3 regions of the Streptomyces sp. NBC_00663 genome follow, and region 1 is predicted to be linked to each of the others. Evidence: riboswitches for the same ligand, from Rfam matches in the RefSeq annotation. Region 1 holds a riboswitch; each other region holds the start of a gene.
The links. Region 1 has a riboswitch for cyclic di-AMP ahead of OG866_RS17055 (C40 family peptidase). Riboswitches for the same ligand answer to the same signal wherever they lie in the genome.
Positions count from the first base shown of each region.

Region 2: another riboswitch for cyclic di-AMP. It lies ahead of OG866_RS12250 (hypothetical protein); the one in region 1 lies ahead of OG866_RS17055 (C40 family peptidase).
Region 3: another riboswitch for cyclic di-AMP. It lies ahead of OG866_RS06490 (M23 family metallopeptidase); the one in region 1 lies ahead of OG866_RS17055 (C40 family peptidase).

Region 1 is NZ_CP109027.1:3,778,545-3,784,280, reverse strand. It holds gene OG866_RS17065 (tellurite resistance/C4-dicarboxylate transporter family protein) at 1-294, opposite strand, end outside; gene OG866_RS17060 (hypothetical protein) at 429-1,022, shown strand; gene OG866_RS17055 (C40 family peptidase) at 1,029-2,183, opposite strand; cyclic di-AMP (ydaO/yuaA leader) riboswitch at 2,192-2,362, opposite strand; gene pcrA (DNA helicase PcrA) at 2,603-5,092, shown strand; gene OG866_RS17045 (M23 family metallopeptidase) at 5,177-5,736, opposite strand, start outside.
Region 2 is NZ_CP109027.1:2,757,071-2,762,806, reverse strand. It holds gene OG866_RS12265 (GntR family transcriptional regulator) at 335-730, shown strand; gene OG866_RS12260 (flavoprotein) at 947-1,456, opposite strand; gene OG866_RS12255 (helix-turn-helix domain-containing protein) at 1,507-2,742, opposite strand; gene OG866_RS12250 (hypothetical protein) at 3,081-3,311, opposite strand; cyclic di-AMP (ydaO/yuaA leader) riboswitch at 3,321-3,501, opposite strand; gene OG866_RS12245 (TIGR04255 family protein) at 4,063-4,860, shown strand; gene OG866_RS12240 (hypothetical protein) at 4,857-5,408, shown strand; gene OG866_RS12235 (hypothetical protein) at 5,436-5,736, shown strand, end outside.
Region 3 is NZ_CP109027.1:1,418,210-1,423,945, reverse strand. It holds gene OG866_RS06500 (tyrosine-protein phosphatase) at 1-635, opposite strand, end outside; gene OG866_RS06495 (alpha-galactosidase) at 814-2,886, shown strand; cyclic di-AMP (ydaO/yuaA leader) riboswitch at 3,193-3,363, shown strand; gene OG866_RS06490 (M23 family metallopeptidase) at 3,366-4,322, shown strand; gene OG866_RS06485 (exo-rhamnogalacturonan lyase family protein) at 4,542-5,736, shown strand, end outside.

The DNA of each region.
Region 1 (5,736 bases):
CGCGGAGAAGCGGGTGCCGAGCACCGTGGTCGCCGCGACGGCCGTGAGCGCACCCGGCGTCTCCGCCTCCGTCACCCACCGCGACCGTTGCCACAGCAGTCGTACGACGAAGTCGGCGGCCAGCGCCACCCAGGCCACGCTCGCCAGCGCCAGCGCGATACGGGACACCACCTCGTACCCCGTCAGATGGAGACCGATCGACAGGATGCCGGTCGCCATCACCGCGGAGCCCGCGGCGGGCGGCCGCTGCGCCCACCAGGTGCGGAGGGGGGAGGTATGGGGTGTATCGGGCATGGGGTGATGCTATGGAGCGGGGTGGGGGTTGAGAGCGGGGCACGCGCGCGTGGGGGAGAAAAACGCGCGGGGTGAGGGCAGCTGAGTAGTTGCGCTCATGACAGGAGGGGAGGGGGGTGGGGAGACTGCGGCACATGTCCTACCGACGATCAGTCGTCCTGGCCGCCCTCGCCTCCCTCGCGGTGCTCGCCCTGGCCGCCTGTGGAAGCGAACGAGCCGGGGAGCAGTCCGTGGGCGCACCGACGCCCACGCCCTCCTACCCGCCCCCGCCCAAGTGCGCCCAGGCCGCCGAGACGCCCCCGCCCGCGTCCTCCTCACCCGTGCCGAGCGCGACCGCCTCACGGGGCGAGGGAGCCGGAGACCAGCCCCCCAACTACGCCGACAACCACGCGTACCGCATGCAGGCGTCCCTCAGCGCCGAACGCGAGGCCAGTGGACTGGCCTCGGCCGGGCTCATCCGCAAGGAGCTGGAGAAGGTCCGGGCGGCAGGCGGGGCGGGGGCGTACGGGGTCTACGGGGACGAGCGCGTCGAGGCGGCGCTCCAGCGCCTCGGCTGCGGACCGGAACACGGGGTCTTCGTCGGGAACGGGTTCTACGCCGTCTACACCGGCCTCGCGTGCGTGTCGGGGCGGGTGACGAAGGACGAGCTGACCACCGAGGTGCACGGTGTCTACGCCGAGCCCCAGCCCGGGGCGGGGCCCTGCGTAGAGAACCGCGGAGGTCACTGACCTGCGTCAGGCCGGGCGGACCACACTGTGGATCGCCGACTCGCCGTCGTAGTAGATCGACTCCTCGCGGACGTACGCCCCCGGCTTCGGCGCGTGGATCATCATGCCGTTGCCGATGTAGATGCCGACGGGGCTGACATCGTCGTAGAAGAAGACGAGGTCGCCGGGCTGGGCGTTGGCGAGGGGGACCGTGGTGCCGAAGTTGACCTGGTCGTAGGTGGTGCGGGGGAGGGAGATGCCGGCGGCGTTCCAGGCGGCCTGGGTGAGGCCGGAGCAGTCGTAGGAGTCGGGGCCGGTGGCGCCCCAGACGTACGGCTTGCCGATCTGGGAGCGGGCGAAGGCGAGCGTCTTGTCGGCCTTCGTGGCGTAGGAGGAGTCCGTGGAGGTCTCCGAGGACGAGCTGCTCCCCGCCTTCTCGGCCGCCGCCGCTTCCTCCGCCGCCTTCTGCTCGGCGGCCTTCTGCTGTTCGGCCAGCTCCGCGGCCTTGCGGGCGGCCTCCTCCTGCTTCTTCTTCTCGATCGCCGCGAGCCGCGCCTTCTCCTCGGCGGTCAGCTGCGACAGCAGCTCGCGCGCGGCGGAGAGCTTGCGCTGGACGGTCGCCTTGGCGGTCTTCAGGTCGCCCTGCGACTCGGTGAGCGTCTCAAGGCTCTTGGTGGCCTCCTGGCGCTTCTTCATCGTCGCGGACTGCGCGCTGATGTAGTCGTCGACCGCGCCCTTCTGACGGTCCGTCATGCGGCCCATCAGCTGCGTCTGGTCGAAGTAGTCCTGCGGGGTGTCCGCGAGCAGGAAGGTCGCGGTGTCGGGCGCGGAGGCGCCGGTGCGGTACTGGGCCGCGGCGAAGGATCCGAGCTCCTCACGGGCCTCGTTGAGCTTCTCGGTGCGCTTGGCGACGTCGTCGAGGAGGGTGTCGACGTCCGCGCGCTGCTTGGCGGTCTTCTCCTTCGCCGAGTTGTACTTCTCGGTCGCCGACTCCGCCTGCCGGTAGAGGTCGTCGACCTTCTTCTCGACTTCCTCCAGGCTCGGCTTGTCGTCGGTCGAGGGTGCGGCGGTGGCCGTCTGGGAGAGCAGGGCCACGGAGGTGAGGGCGGCCGTTGCGAGCGCGGGGGTGCGTATGCCTGCTACGCGCGTTCCCGCAGGACGCGGCTTTGCGTGCGACGCCAAGGGAGGCGACTCCTTCCATGTTCCGCCTACCGAGTTAGCTGTCGGGTTCGGGCGGGTGGTTCGGAAGGTGTGCCCTACGGCCGCTCCCGGGAGGGAGTCGGGCCGATTCACCCCAAGGTCGGTGTGGGTCCCCGGCTCCGGCTGCCATGGCGGCGCACCGGACTCAGCGGAGGCCGCGCGGCCCGGCGACGTTCGCCGGTGGGGGTCGTACGGCCTGCCCGGCACGGTAGCCAACTGGTGTGGCCCCTGTGAAGGTTGATGTCCGATAGGCCCGATACATTTTTGTGACCTTGGGTGGGCAAGGGGGCTGATCATTCGGTTTCTCACGGAACGTGACGGAGCAGTCCTGGAGGGTGAGAGGGCCCGACTTCTCGGGGCGGCGGCGGGGTGTCAGTGGGGAGCCCTAGACTCGGAGAGCGATGACAGGCCTCTTTGACGACAGCTTCCTGGCGAACCTCCAGGCCCCCCAGGGGCACGAGGAGGAACCCCCGCCGCCGCCCGAGGACGAGCACGGACCGGAACCGGACCACGTTCCGGACGATCTGTTCGGCGGGAAGTTCGACGTGCCCCCGGACCGGGACGGGTACTACCGCGACGGCGCCCCGCGCCCCGCCCTGGACGCGGCGGCGCTGATCGAGGGGCTCAACGAGAACCAGCGGGCGGCCGTCGTCCACTCCGACACCCCGCTGCTCATCGTGGCCGGCGCCGGCTCCGGCAAGACGCGTGTGCTCACCCACCGCATCGCCTACCTGCTGGCCGAGCGCAACGTGCACCCGGGCCAGATCCTCGCGATCACCTTCACCAACAAGGCCGCCGGTGAGATGAAGGAGCGTGTCGAGCAGCTCGTCGGCCCGCGCGCCAACGCGATGTGGGTCATGACCTTCCACAGCGCGTGCGTGCGGATCCTGCGGAGGGAATCCAAGAAGCTCGGCTTCACCTCGTCGTTCTCGATCTACGACGCCGCCGACTCCAAGCGCCTCATGGCCCTCGTCTGCCGTGACCTGGACCTCGACCCCAAGCGCTTCCCGCCCAAGTCCTTCAGCGCCAAGATCAGCAACCTCAAGAACGAGCTGATCGACGAGGAGGACTTCGCCGCCCAGGCCACCGACGGCTTCGAGAAGACCCTCGCCCAGGCCTACGCCATGTACCAGTCGCGGCTGCGCGAGGCCAACGCCCTCGACTTCGACGACCTGATCATGACGACGGTCAACCTGCTGCGCGCCTTCCCGGACGTCTCCGAGCACTACCGCCGCCGCTTCCGGCACGTCCTGGTCGACGAGTACCAGGACACCAACCACGCCCAGTACGCACTGGTGCGTGAACTGGTCGGGACGAGCGAGCACCCGGTCGACGTACCCCCCAACGAGTTCGACGTCCCGCCCGCCGAGCTCTGCGTCGTCGGTGACGCCGACCAGTCGATCTACGCCTTCCGGGGTGCGACGATCCGCAACATCCTCCAGTTCGAGGAGGACTACCCGACCGCGACGACGATCCTGCTGGAGCAGAACTACCGCTCCACCCAGACGATCCTCTCCGCCGCCAACGCGGTCATCGAGCGCAACGAGTCCCGTCGCCCCAAGAACCTGTGGACCAACGCGGGCGCCGGCGCGCGCATCACCGGGTACGTCGCGGACACCGAGCACGACGAGGCCCAGTTCGTCGCCGAGGAGATAGACCGACTGACGGACGCGGGCGATGCGAAGGCCGGCGATGTCGCCGTCTTCTACCGCACCAACGCCCAGTCCCGAGTCTTCGAGGAGATCTTCATCCGCGTCGGCCTGCCCTACAAGGTCGTCGGCGGCGTCCGCTTCTACGAGCGCAAGGAGGTCCGGGACGTCCTGGCCTACCTCCGTGTCCTCGCCAACCCCGAGGACTCGGTGCCGCTGCGCCGGATCCTCAACGTCCCCAAGCGCGGCATCGGCGAGCGCGCCGAGGCGATGATCGACGCCCTCTCGCAGCGGGAGAAGATCAGCTTCCCGCAGGCGCTCAAGCGCGTCGACGAGGCGTACGGCATGGCCGCGCGGTCGACCAACGCCGTGAAGCGGTTCAACGTGCTGATGGAGGAGCTCCGTACGATCGTCGACTCCGGCGCGGGACCGGCGACCGTCCTGGAGGCGGTGCTCGAACGCACCGGCTATCTCGCCGAGTTGCAGGCCTCCACCGACCCGCAGGACGAGACCCGGATCGAGAACCTCCAGGAACTCGCCGCCGTGGCCCTGGAGTTCGAGCAGGAGACGGCGGAGGGCGAGGAGTCCCCCGGGCTCGCCGCCTTCCTGGAGCGCGTCGCGCTCGTCGCCGACTCCGACCAGATCCCCGACGAGGACGAGGACGGCTCCGGCGTCATCACCCTGATGACTCTCCACACCGCCAAGGGACTTGAGTTCCCGGTCGTCTTCCTCACCGGTATGGAGGACGGCGTCTTCCCGCACATGCGCTCCCTCGGCCAGACCAAGGAACTGGAGGAGGAGCGGCGCCTGGCGTACGTCGGCATCACGCGCGCGCGGGAACGGCTCTATCTGACCCGCTCCTCACTGCGCAGCGCGTGGGGGCAGCCGTCGTACAACCCGCCCTCGCGCTTCCTGTCGGAGATCCCGGAGCAGCACGTGGAGTGGAAGCGCACGGGCGCCACCGCCGCTCCCGCGGGCCCGGTCTCGGGTGTCGCGTCCTCGCTGTCGTCCTCCCGCTCCCGCTCCTCTGCGCGGGGCGCGTCCGGCTTCGCCACGAGCCGCGCCTCGGACAAGCCGGTCGTCTCGCTCGCCGTCGGAGACCGGGTCACCCACGACCAGTTCGGGCTCGGCACGGTCATGGCGGTGAAGGGCACGGGTGCGAACACGGAGGCGACGATCGACTTCGGCGAGGCCAAGCCGAAGCGGTTGCTGCTGCGGTATGCGCCGGTGGAGAAGCTGTAGCGCTCCGTCGGGGGGCGGTTGTTCGGCTGCGGGCCGGTGGGGGCTGGTCGCGCGGTTCCCCGCGCCCCTTACGGGGCGCGATGCTTACGTCGGGTCCAAGCCGTGGCTTCTCAGCCACGGCAGCGGGTCGATCGCCGAGCCGCCCGCCGGGCGCACCTCGAAGTGCAGGTGCGGGCCGGTCGAGTTGCCGGAGTTGCCGGAGTACGCGATCGGGTCGCCGGCCTTGACCGTCGTACCGGAGGCGACGCGGTAGCTGGAGAGGTGGCAGTACCACGTCTCGGTGCCGTCCATCGCGGTCACGATCATCATGTTGCCGTAGGCGCTGTTCCACTGCGTGCGCACGGTGCCGTCGGTCGCGGACATCACCGTCGTGCCGTACGAGACCGGGAAGTCGATGCCCGTGTGCACGGACATCCAGTTGACGCCGGCCTGACCGTAGTAGGCGCTGAGGCCGTGCTGGGCGACCGGGAGGGCGAACTTGGGGCGCAGCCGCTCCTTGCGGGCCGCCTCCTCCGCCGCCTTCTTCTTCTCGGCCACCTGCTGGGCCTTGAGGTCGATGCGCTCCTGCGTACGGCTGGCCCGGTCGGCGAAGTCGTCGGCGCCCGCGGAGAGGGACTCCAGTTGGGTGTCGAGCTTGTTGTTCG
Region 2 (5,736 bases), 1.0 Mb from region 1:
CGCTTTCGTCGAATCACTGAGACTCCTTCAGACCGCTGAACAGGGGATGTGCACTGCAAGGGGGACCGAAGTCCCCACACGCCGGCCGTTGCTCGCGGTCACCGGGCCACCTCGCCAGTACGGGCCGAAACCCTGTTCCACCTGGCCTTTAGCGGGATTGCAGCGTCCCCGCCCTATGCATTCGTGCAGGTCAAGCACTTACGAGCCCGGATACTGAAGCCCTTTCGGGCCCCGCGCTCCGGTGTGACTTCAGATTGACCTAGGTCAATCTGTCTGTCAAGGAGGTGCGGTAGAAGAGCCTGAGATTGACCTAGGTCCGGTTACTCTCGGGGGTATGGATCAGAGCCCTGAGGTGCCCAAGCCCACGCCGACGGCCAAGGAGATTGCGGCGCAGTTCCGCGAGAGGATCACGGGCCCCGATCGCGAGTACGACGCGGGGGAGCGGCTCCCGGCTGCTCGTGCTCTTGCCAAGGAACTTGGCGTACAGCTCATGACCGTTCAGAGTGCCTACGGTCAACTCCGTGACGAGGGACTGGTCCTCACCCAGCAGGGACGTGGGACGTTCGTCCGTGACCCTGCGGTACCCCTTGGTACCGAGCCGGGCAGCAGCCCTGCATTCTCGGCTCTGGCCGCAGAGCTCAGCACGATTCATGACGCTCTCCGGTTGCTCGGGGAGCGGCTCGACCGGCTTGAGCGGCTTGTGGGAAGCGAGACTCCACCTTCACCGTGAGTTCGTCCGCCCGCCTCAGCAGTCGTTCGACCTTGACGCGCGCCTCGCTCAAACTCGCTTTGATCCAAGCGAGTTCAGCAGGAGTCATGCCTTCCCACTCGCCGCTTCGCTCCGTGATCCCTGACATGCCAATGAGCATGTAGCCGGGAACGGCAGTGGACCCGGACAGACTGTCCGGGTCCACTTTCCTTGCAGGTCACACGGGTTGACGACTCGTCACCTCGTAACGTCGTCCACAGCATCCAGCACTGCCCCCCACGGGAGTTCGCGCCCCGCCGGCGCTTCGCGCGGCTCGTGCAGCGGCCAGACGTCCGGCCCGCCGACGATACGCACGTCCCCCGCCAGGAGGGTGTCGATGTGGTGCTGCCATGCCGGGTGACGGGAGTGAGCCGCGTTCACCCGAGGGAAGACGACCACGGGCAATCCGAGGGTGCCGATCGCCTCGCCCACTTGTGTCAGAGCCTGGTTATCCATCAGGCCCATGGCGAGCTTCGCCACCATGTTTGCCGACGCGGGAGCGACCACATAGCAGTCAACCGGCGGATGACGTCGGGCCTCGCCGGGCAAGCGCGGCTCATCGCGCACAGGCAGTCCGGTCAGCTTCTCCAACTGCTCCACCTCGCCGCTCAATCGCAGCCACTGACCTGCGGTCGGCGTGAGTGTGACGGCCACCTGCCATCCGCGCTCCATCGCAGGCTCAACCAGGCCAGTGCGCAGCACCTCCACGCCTCCGGCCGCGGACCCGACGACTCCGAGCACCCCGCGCTTGCCTGAACTCACTGCACCGCCCTGCACCGTTGAGCCATCACGAACACCTCAGACGATCGCGAGCCGCCGGTGACCGGTGATTGTTTGATCAGATCCCGCAGTGTCTCGCGCACCCTGGGATTGTTGCGCACGAGCTGTGGCGATGTGCGCTCAGCCGTGCGGAGTTCCGTGAATGCCTCATCGCCCTGTCCGTTGAGCGACAGGGCACGCGCGAAGTCGATGCGGTGCGACACGCTGCGTTCCTGTGGCATGTGGTCGACGTTGATCCGGCCGTGTTCCACCACGTACGAGACGTTGTCGAGGTCCAGCTCGACGGACAGGCGGTGAAGCAGGACGTTCGTGGGTCCGAAGCCTGTCTGCCAATAGTTCTCATCTGAGCCGAGATCCTCCGCGAGTGCCTCGGCTCGGTCCAGAAGACCGGTTGCAGTGGGCCGGTCCTGGTGGCGCGCCGCTGCCACGGCGGCACGTAGGTGGATCATCCCCAGCAAGCTGAGTGCCGCGGGGTTGTTGTCGGTCACCTGGGACGACAGCCACGCTGCGGCCGTGTTACCCAGCTCCAACGCGTCGTCGTACCGGCCGTTAGCCAGAAGGGCGTGAGTGCCGGACCGTGCCGCGGACGCCAACACGAGCGGGTCGTCAGACTCGTCAGCGGCACGCATCGCGCGCTCTGCGGCGAGCCACGAGATGTCCGATTCGCCGATCTTCGCGAGTGTCGTAGCTGCGAGGTGATGGGTACGGGCTGACACTGCCCAGCAGTCGCTACGGTCCTCGCCGCGCCGTGCGGCTCGCTCCTCCAACTCTTGCGCAGTCTGAAGGAGCGCGGGGAGCGCAGATATGACGCCGCCGAGTCGACCACGCTGGTAGTCGTTCCATGCTTGCTCCACACGTACAGCCACGGGTGCCGGCGTGGGGAGCTGCACCTCAGCCTCGGGCCCGAAGAGCAGACGAGAAAGCCGACGCGGGCTCATGAGCGCGTCGCGTACGGCCGGTACGTCGTCCTGCTGCTTCTCGTCCTCCATGAGCACGGTCTGACCGAGCAGGTCTCCGAGGGGAACGCGCAGGATGCGAGCCAGCTCAGCGAGCATGTCGATGCGAGGGGGCTTCCGGCGCCCTGTCTCGATCTTTGCCAACCAGTCAGTGCTACGGCCAACCAGGCCAGCGAGCACCTCTTGCGTGTAGCCGCGACGCTTCCGGTAGAACGCGATGCGTTCACCGATGCTGAGGTGATCTCCAAGACCACGCATTGCGTGTTGCCTCCTGCTGGATGGTGGGGGCCGGTTTTCACGGTACAGAGCCGGTGGTGGGGCGGGTAGTTGGCCCCGCGTGCTGCGAGACCGGAACGAGTCTGGAGGCAGCCAACGCAAAGGGCCCGGACAGAGTGTCCGGGCCCTCCTGTTGAGCACCTACACGCTAGATGATCCCTATCTGGCTCAGGCGTAACGTGATGCCCAGATGAGCCCGCTCTTGTGGGCGGTCTCTCATCTGGGCACAAGCGAAGCTCATCTCAGGATCGCTGAGGGCCCCAGGCCAAACGCTCCGGAGCTAAGGGCAGAGCCTCATGGATACGGCTACGAGGTTCGTATCACTGCTCGTTCCACGCGTACGTCAGGATGATGAATGCCATCACGATCGTGCCGCACCCGGCATTCATCCCGAACTCCAGGGCTTTGACCAGCCACAAGTCCATCGGCACGTGATGGATGATGCTGGCGTAGAGGCCCGCGATGATCGAAAACATGACTGCGAACACTGCCTCAAACCCCGGAGCGTAAGACGCCCTGGGGACGGGCGGGTTGTTCGGCAACGCAGACATGACTGCCTTCACCCTTCATTTAAGCCGCCTGTGAAGGATGACCTGTCGGATTCGGGCTGGCGAAGATGCCCGGCTGCGTTGCCGCAGCTTCACCCCAAGGGCTGCCCGGAGGTTTGCTCCGGCGCCCGGTGTTGCTGGGTCCCCCACTCCTGCCGCGCTCCATGTGTACGGAACTCGGCGTCCAGGCAGCGGCAGGACTCAGCGTCCGCCTGGGCGGCCTCACCTACGTCAGTGAGGGCTTGTGATGGGAGATCCTCCACCTCAAAGACGAGTAAATCCAATGGGAGAGCCGCTACGTGCTGTGACTCACACACAGCGCGTCCGGAGGGTGTCGAACGAACGTCTAAACGGGCTGGCAGTAAGCCTATTGACTCAACGTCAGGAAAAAAATCTGACTATAACGATCGCGCCTATAAAGATCAGATAATGACGCTGTGTAGCGCCACGCCCCCCGTTCGGCCGCGGATGGGCGCGAGTCGAAGCGTGGCGGGCCGACCGCGCCCCGGCGACTTCGGAAGGTGCCGTCTGGGTCGAACACGTGAACGGATCCGAGATGTGGGTGATCAATAATGTGGCCGGTTAGTCACTTCGAGTGACTCAAATCACATGTTCGCGTCGACAGTGACCGCCCCAGCCCATACTCTTCAGCCAAGTAGTAGGCGAAGGGTGCTGCCGCACTGAAAGCGGGCAGGCTCAAGGGGAGGGGGGCGAGCGTATTGCTGGGTCCTCTTCCCGCATCAGGGAGGCCGACGTGAGGGAACTGCCAGACTTTGCGCGTCCGCCTGTTGTGGAGGTGGCGTGTGGTCTGCAATTCCGGCGGATCACCGGAATCCATGGCCTGAAGTTGACGCCGCTATACGAAACGTGGAGGGCCGAGCTACCCAATGTAGAGGAGCATCCACCACTTCCTGGTATGGAACCAAACGTCGGGCCGGGGCCGAAGATCAAGCTGGATCTTGCGTCGTTGCCGGCCGCGCGATACTGGTTTCTTGACGACTCCGGGAGGGACTTGGTTCAACTCCAGCAAGACAGGCTGATTGTAAATTGGCGTGACGTTGGGGACGGTACTCCGTATCCACGCTTCGGTTATGTACTTTCCAAACTTAAGAAGCGTCTTGACGAGTTGGCTAATTTTGTTGATCGCGCTTTCGGTGCAAAGCTAGAGGTTATTCATGCCGAGCTAAGCTACGTCAACGCTCTCGCTGGTGAGTCCGGAGACCCTCTGGATCCTCACGATGTGTTCCATACGTGGCCGGACTTCGCTCTGCACCACCTTGGAAAGCCTGTAAATTCGCAAATCGTTTTTGACTTCCCAATCGAGGAGTTTCAGAGCGGGCGAAATTTCTTTTTGCGTGCGGCGATTGAATCTGGAAGCCTGCTCACTGGACAGGCGGGAAATTTCCTCACGATGACCGTCCAGGGGCGTCCTGGCTCCACTGGTTCAAGCGGGGCGGTCGCTGCCATCGAGGAAGCGCATGAGCACCTTGTAGCTAGCTTCGCAGAAATCACCACTGATTCGGCTCACAAGCGATGGGGGAAGCGCTCATGACCGTGATCGTAGGGATGGAACGTCCGGTAGTGACCGGGCTTACCATGCATCGAGCCCATTCGTTGCCGGTCGCGGCAGAAACGGTGTCTCATTCTCACGTGAGTCGAAAAGGGCGAGCTCTGGTAGGTGTGGGTGGCGGTGAGAGCCGAGCGCCGTCCATGCAGGTGCTCCATGATGTGGTGCAACGGCTGAATAAACTCCTTGCGCTCCCCCGGGGATGGGATGGCGGGCGTGAAGAGAAGGTTTCGCCGGATGCCGCTATTGCTAGTCTTCGCATCTTGATGCGGGTGATGAGCAACGATACTCTGCCGCCTCAGGTATTTCCCCTTCCTGACGGAGGTATTCAAATGGAGTGGCATGTCGCAGGGAATTCGATTGAAATCGAAATTTCTGCGAACGGGCAGGATGGTTATGCCGTTTCCGAGAATTCTGAAGGAGACGTAGTGTTTGATTCGGAGTATAGTCTTTCGGGGATTGAGGACTCCCTAATTGAACTGCGTGCCATTCTTTCAGGGCTGTCGCGCCATGCTCTAGCGACTCGCAGCTAATTTTCATTCTGGATCGTCGGGGTGGGGATGCACGAAGAGCAGGATGTTCCGGGGGAGGAATCGCTATGGCGGAGGGTGAGCGTAACGAATCCACATATGATGCGGCGAGACACGGTCACTGAAGAGGAGCGTCCTACCAGCGCGGCTTTCAAGCCTAAGCCGCACGAAGATGGAACTTCGGTATACGTGCGTGGCCTGCTGCATGAGATGGACCTCGATGCTGCGGCAGTGATCGTCAAAAGTGATGACTCGGTGTGGGAAGTCACGGTCAAGGATATCCAAGATGTAAACTTAGATGTGCGTTTGGATCTCTGGCCGCAGGATATTG
Region 3 (5,736 bases), 2.4 Mb from region 1:
ACCTCGGGGGAGTACGCGGCGGCCGAGCTGCTGCTGCGGTGCACCTTGTAGCGACGGTGCTTGGCGTTGGACTCCAGGTAGTCGGCGACGATCGCCTCCCGCTCCACACCGAGCGCCAGCAGGGTCACCGCTATCGACAGGCCCGCGCGGTCCTTGCCCGCCGCGCAGTGCATCAGCGCGGGCACGCTGTCCTCGGCGAGGGAGTGCAGCACGCGCGCGTGCTCGGCGGTGCGCTCCTTCACGATCTTCCGGTAGGAGGCGATCATCCGGTTCGCCGCCTTGTTGTCGCCGAGGATCTCGCGCAGCTGCTCGATCTCGCCGTCCCGGACCATCTTCCAGAACTCGGAGCCGTCCGCCGGGTCGCTCAGCGGCAGGTTCACATTGCGCACACCCGCCAGCTCGACGTCGGGGCCCTCCAGCTTCTGGTCCGACGCGTTGCGGAAGTCGAAGATCGTGTGCAGGCCCAGGGAGTCCAGGAACGCGGCGTCCTCGTCGGTGGCGTGTGCGAGATGGCCGCTGCGGAACAGCACCCCGTACCGCACCCGCCGGCCGTCCTCGGTCGGCAGACCGCCCACGTCACGGAAGTTGCGGACTCCGGTCAGCTCGGGTTCGGTCGACGGGATCTGCTGCGTCACGGGGGCTCCTCGCAGTCGGCGCCGTCGCCGCGGCTCGCCGACGGGCACCCTCCGACGATACGACATGGGTTCCTGGGGCAATGAGTTGTCCACAGGCGTTGCATCCAGGGCCCCCGGCCCTTGATGATGTTGGTACTTGAGTACCACTGTTCGACCCTGTTCGCATCTGTGAGGTTCCATGCTGGAGATCGCCCCCAACGGCCGCACCTGGCTCCTGACCGGGCCCGCCAGCAGCTACGCCGTCCACCTCACCGAGGCCGACGAGCTGCTGCATCTGCACTGGGGGCCGGCGATCACGCTGGCCGACGCCGAGGCCCTCGCGGTCCGTCCGCTGCCCGACTACTGGCCCTTCGAGTCCCCGCTCGACGGACGCGAGGAGTACCCGGTCGAGGGCGGCCCCCGCTTCGTCCGGCCCGCGCTGTCGGTGCGCACCGACGCGGGCCGTGGCACCGAGTGGAGCTTCGAGACGTACGAGACCGACGCCGAGGAGCTGCGGCTGCGGTTCCGGGACGGTGGGCTCGTCATTACGCTGCACTACCGGATGCGCGGCGATGTGGTGGAGCGCTGGACGACCCTGGAGAACCAGGGAGCGGACGCCCTGGAGCTGCTCCGCGCGGACTCCGCCACCTGGACCCTGCCCGACCGTGAGGACTGGCGGCTCTCCCAGCTGCACGGCCGCTGGGCCGCCGAGTCCCGGCTCGTACGCTCCCCCCTCACCTACGGTGAGAAGGTCATCGGCAGCCGCCGCGGCCACACCGGCCACCAGCACCTGCCCTGGGTCGCCCTCGACTCCGACGCCACCGAGGAGCGCGGCGAGGTCTACGGCTGCGCCCTCGGCTGGTCCGGCTCCTGGCGGATCGCGGTGGCCCAGCTCCCCGACGCGCGCGTGCAGATCACCGGCGGTGCCGGATACGACGACTCGGGGCTGCTGCGCCTCGTGGCGGGCGAGTCGTTCACCACGCCCGTCTTCGCCGGTCTGTGGAGCGAGGGCGGGTTCGGCGGCGCCAGTCGCGCGTGGCACGCCTACCAGCGGGCCTACGTCATCCCGGACGCGGAGCAGGACCGGCCGGTGCTGTTCAACTCCTGGGAGGCCACCGAGTTCGACATCTCGGAGGAGCAGCAGGAAGCCCTCGCGCGGCGGGCCGCGGCCATCGGCGTCGAGTTGTTCGTGGTCGACGACGGCTGGTTCGGCGCCCGTACCAGCGACCGCGCCGGACTCGGCGACTGGACGGTCAACCGCGACCGCTTCCCGGGCGGCCTGAAGCCCCTCGCCGAATCCGTGCACGCCCTCGGCATGCAGTTCGGCATCTGGGTCGAGCCCGAGATGGTCAACCCCGACAGCGACCTGTACCGGGCACACCCGGACTGGGTGCAGTTCCAACCGGGACGAAAGCGGACGGAACTGCGCAACCAGCTCGTCCTCAACCTCGCGCGCGAGGACGTCCAGGAGTACCTCTGGGGGCAGCTCGACGCCCTGCTGTCCAGCGCCCCGATCGACTATGTGAAGTGGGACTTCAACCGCTGCTTCACGGATGCGGGCTGGCCGAGCGAGTCCTACCCGCAGCGGCTCTGGGTCGACCATGTGCACGCCTTCTACGCCCTGTTGGACCGGCTGCGGGCCGCGCACCCCGGCGTCGCCTTCGAGTCCTGCTCAGGTGGCGGCGGCCGGATCGACCTCGGCGTGATGAGCCGCACGGACCAGGTGTGGACCTCCGACAACACCGACCCCCTCGACCGGCTCTCGATCCAGCACGGCTTCAGCCAGCTCCACCCCGCGCGCGCGATGGCGGCCTGGGTCACCGACAGTCCGAACGCCATGCTCAACGGCCGGGTCAGCTCGCTGCGCTTCCGCTTCGTCAGCGCCATGGCCGGTGTGCTCGGCGTCGGCGGCGACCTCACGCAGTGGACCGAGGAGGAGCTCGCCGAGGCCCGCGACTGGGTGGAGCTCTACAAGGACATCCGGCCCCTCGTGCAACGCGGCGAGCAGTACCGGCTGCGGGCCCCGAGCGGCGGACTGAGCGCCGTGCAGTACGTCCTCGGGGACGAGACCGTCGTCCTCGCCTGGCTTCAGGCGCAGCACTACGGCGAACCCGTCCCGGCGCTGCGCCTGCGGGGCCTCGACCCGACGGCGTCGTATGAATGCCGTGAAACGGGCGAAATTCTCAGAGGTGCCGTATTGCAGCATCACGGGCTGCGGGTGGGATTGCGGGGCGATCTGGATGCGGCAGTTCTCCGACTGCGTCGCATCTGAGCTTTCTGTCCGAATTGGCGTCTTCCGTGGCCTTCATTCCAACTCGCTCTGGAATAAGGGGAGCTGTGTAAACGGCACGTGAGGAGCGTCATATCGGTGACCCTGCGTCGTCCGTCATGTTCACGTAATGCGCCTTCAAATGCTGGGGTTTGCCTTTCGGGAAGTGGCACCAATGCACGGAGGGTGACCGGGAAATTCACAGCGGATCAAGAGGAATGCAATCGTCCTGGAACCCCTTACTTGTCCCTTTGCGTCTTCCTCGCTTACGTTCGCCACCAATCCGGACGGACGCCCAATCCTGCCGCCGCCCGGAATCCGCGCAACTCACCCGTGAACGGCAGGAGCGGGGGACCCACAGGTACGAATGCCTGGGCCGGTCTTCCGGAACAGGCTTGGGGTTAAGGCGCACCTCGGTGCGTCCGGGCATCTCCAGTCCGCACCCGACAGCTCACCTCGTAGGCGCCGGAGAGGAATTCGCCATGCCCGCGAAGGGTAAGCACCGCCGCCCGAGGTCCCAGCGCCTCACCCGCTCGATCGCCGTCGCCGGTACCGGTGGCGCCGCACTCGCCCTGCCTCTGATGGGTGCCGCCGGCGCCCACGCGGCCACCCCGCAGTCCGTCTCGCAGTCGGTTTCGGAAAAGGCCGCCCAGTCCCTTCCGGTGGTCGAGAAGACGGCCACCGAGAAGGCCGCGCAGAAGAAGGGTGCCGCGAACACCGCGACCGTGCGCACCTATTCGGTGCGGGCGGGCGACTACCTCTCGAAGATCGCCGACGAGCAGAACGTCACCGGCGGCTGGAAGAAGCTGTACTCGGACAACCGCGAGGCCGTCGGGTCCGACCCGTCGCTCATCCACCCGGGCCTGAAGCTCACGCTGGGCAAGAAGGCGGCGGCGAGCACGGACAAGTCGGCGAGCGCGGAGAAGTCCGCGAGCTCCGACAAGTCCACGAGTGCCGAGAAGTCCTCGTCCTCCTCGGACACGACGACGGCCACCCGGAGCAGCGAGTCGACCAGCACCGCCGGCTCCAGCGGCTACACCCTCCCCGTGGTCGGCGCCACCGTCGGCACCGCCTACCACACGGCGGGCAGCATGTGGTCCAGCGGCTACCACACGGGCACCGACTTCGTCGTCCCGACCGGCACCTCGCTGAAGGCCGTGGCCGCGGGCACCGTCGTCTCCGCCGGCTGGGGCGGCGCGTACGGCAACCAGGTCGTCATCAAGCTGGCCGACGGCTACTACGCGCAGTACGCCCACCTGTCCGCGCTCTCGGTCTCGTCCGGACAGACCGTCACCGAGGGCCAGCAGATCGGCCTCTCCGGCGCCACCGGCAACGTCACCGGACCGCACCTCCACTTCGAGATCCGCACCACGCCGGACTACGGCTCGGACGTGGACCCGGTCGCGTACCTCCGCTCGAAGGGTGTCGCCGTCGGCTGACGCTCCCCCCGATGCCACCGAAGGCCGGACCCCGATCCCCGGGTCCGGCCTTCGGTGTTGGGTCTTGCCGTTTCATGATCGCTTCATTGCGGTCTTGTGGCGCGGCTGTCCAAACCGTCGACAGGGAGGGGAGGGTGGGACCACAGTGATCTCCGAAGCGATGCAAGCGCTTTCTACGCACATCCGCGTCCGCATCCGCACCCGCATCCGGAGGTCCCCGTGCCCGGCGTCGACCGACGCACCGTCATCAAAGGCGCCGCAGCCGCGGCCGCCGCGGCCCAGTTCTCCTGGGCCCTGTCCCGCACCGCCACCGCGGCGGACGCCGACGACACCGAACTGCGCTGGCTGGAGGGCTCGGCCCCCGACGTCCACGCCGGTGCCACCTGGGGCGTGCCCTGGGCGCGCGGGGCGTACCGGCCGGAGCAGCCGTTCCGGCTGACGACCGCCGCCGGTGACGACGTTCCCGTCCAGAGCTGGGTCACCGGCTACTGGCCCGACGGCTCGGTGAAGTGGACGGCCCACGCCCTCGCGCCCGGCGCGCCGAAGGCCTCCGCCTACAAGCTGGCGGCGGGCACCCCGGCCGCGCCGGAACGGAAGGTCACGGTCACCCGCTCCGCGGGCCGCGTGGAGGTGTCGACCGGTGTGATCACGGCCGTGTTCGGCGCGAAGGGGTCCGACACCGTCGTACGGAGCGTGCGGCGGGGCTCGGCCGAGATCGCCCGGGACGGAAAGCTGGTCGCGCTGCGGCAGGAGTCCGTACGGGACGGGGCGGACGTCGCGCGCTTCCTGGGCCGGATCGAGAAGGTCGAGGTGGAGCAGGACGGACCGGTCCGGGCCGTCGTCCGGGTCGAGGGCCGGCACCGGCACGGCGGCCGCGACTGGCTGCCGTTCGTCCTGCGGTTCGCCTTCTTCGCGGGAGCCGAGTCCTTCCGGCTCGTCCACACCTTCGTCTGGGACGGCGAGCAGACGCCCGGCTCCGACGAGGGCGACTTCCTGCGCGGTCTCGGCGTGCGCTTCACCGTGCCGCTGAGCGATCAGCCCTACGACCGCCATGTGCGGTTCGCCGACTCCGACGGCGGCCTGTTCAGCGAGGCCGTCCAGGGCATCACCGGGCTGCGCCGCGACCCCGGGGCGGCGGTCCGCGCGGCCCAGACCGCCGGTGAGCGGCTGCCCGACACCTCGACCTGGGACACCCGAGTCGCCAGTCGCCTCGCCTACATCCCCACCTGGGGCGACTACACCCTCACCCAGCCCAACGCCGACGGCTACAGCGTCCGTAAACGCACCAAGGCCGGCTACGGCTGGATCCACGCCGCGGCCGGCCGCCGCGCCGGAGGCTTCGGTTACGTCGGCGGCGCGAGCGGCGGACTCTCCTTCGGCCTACGGGACTTCTGGCAGCGCCACCCGGCCCAGC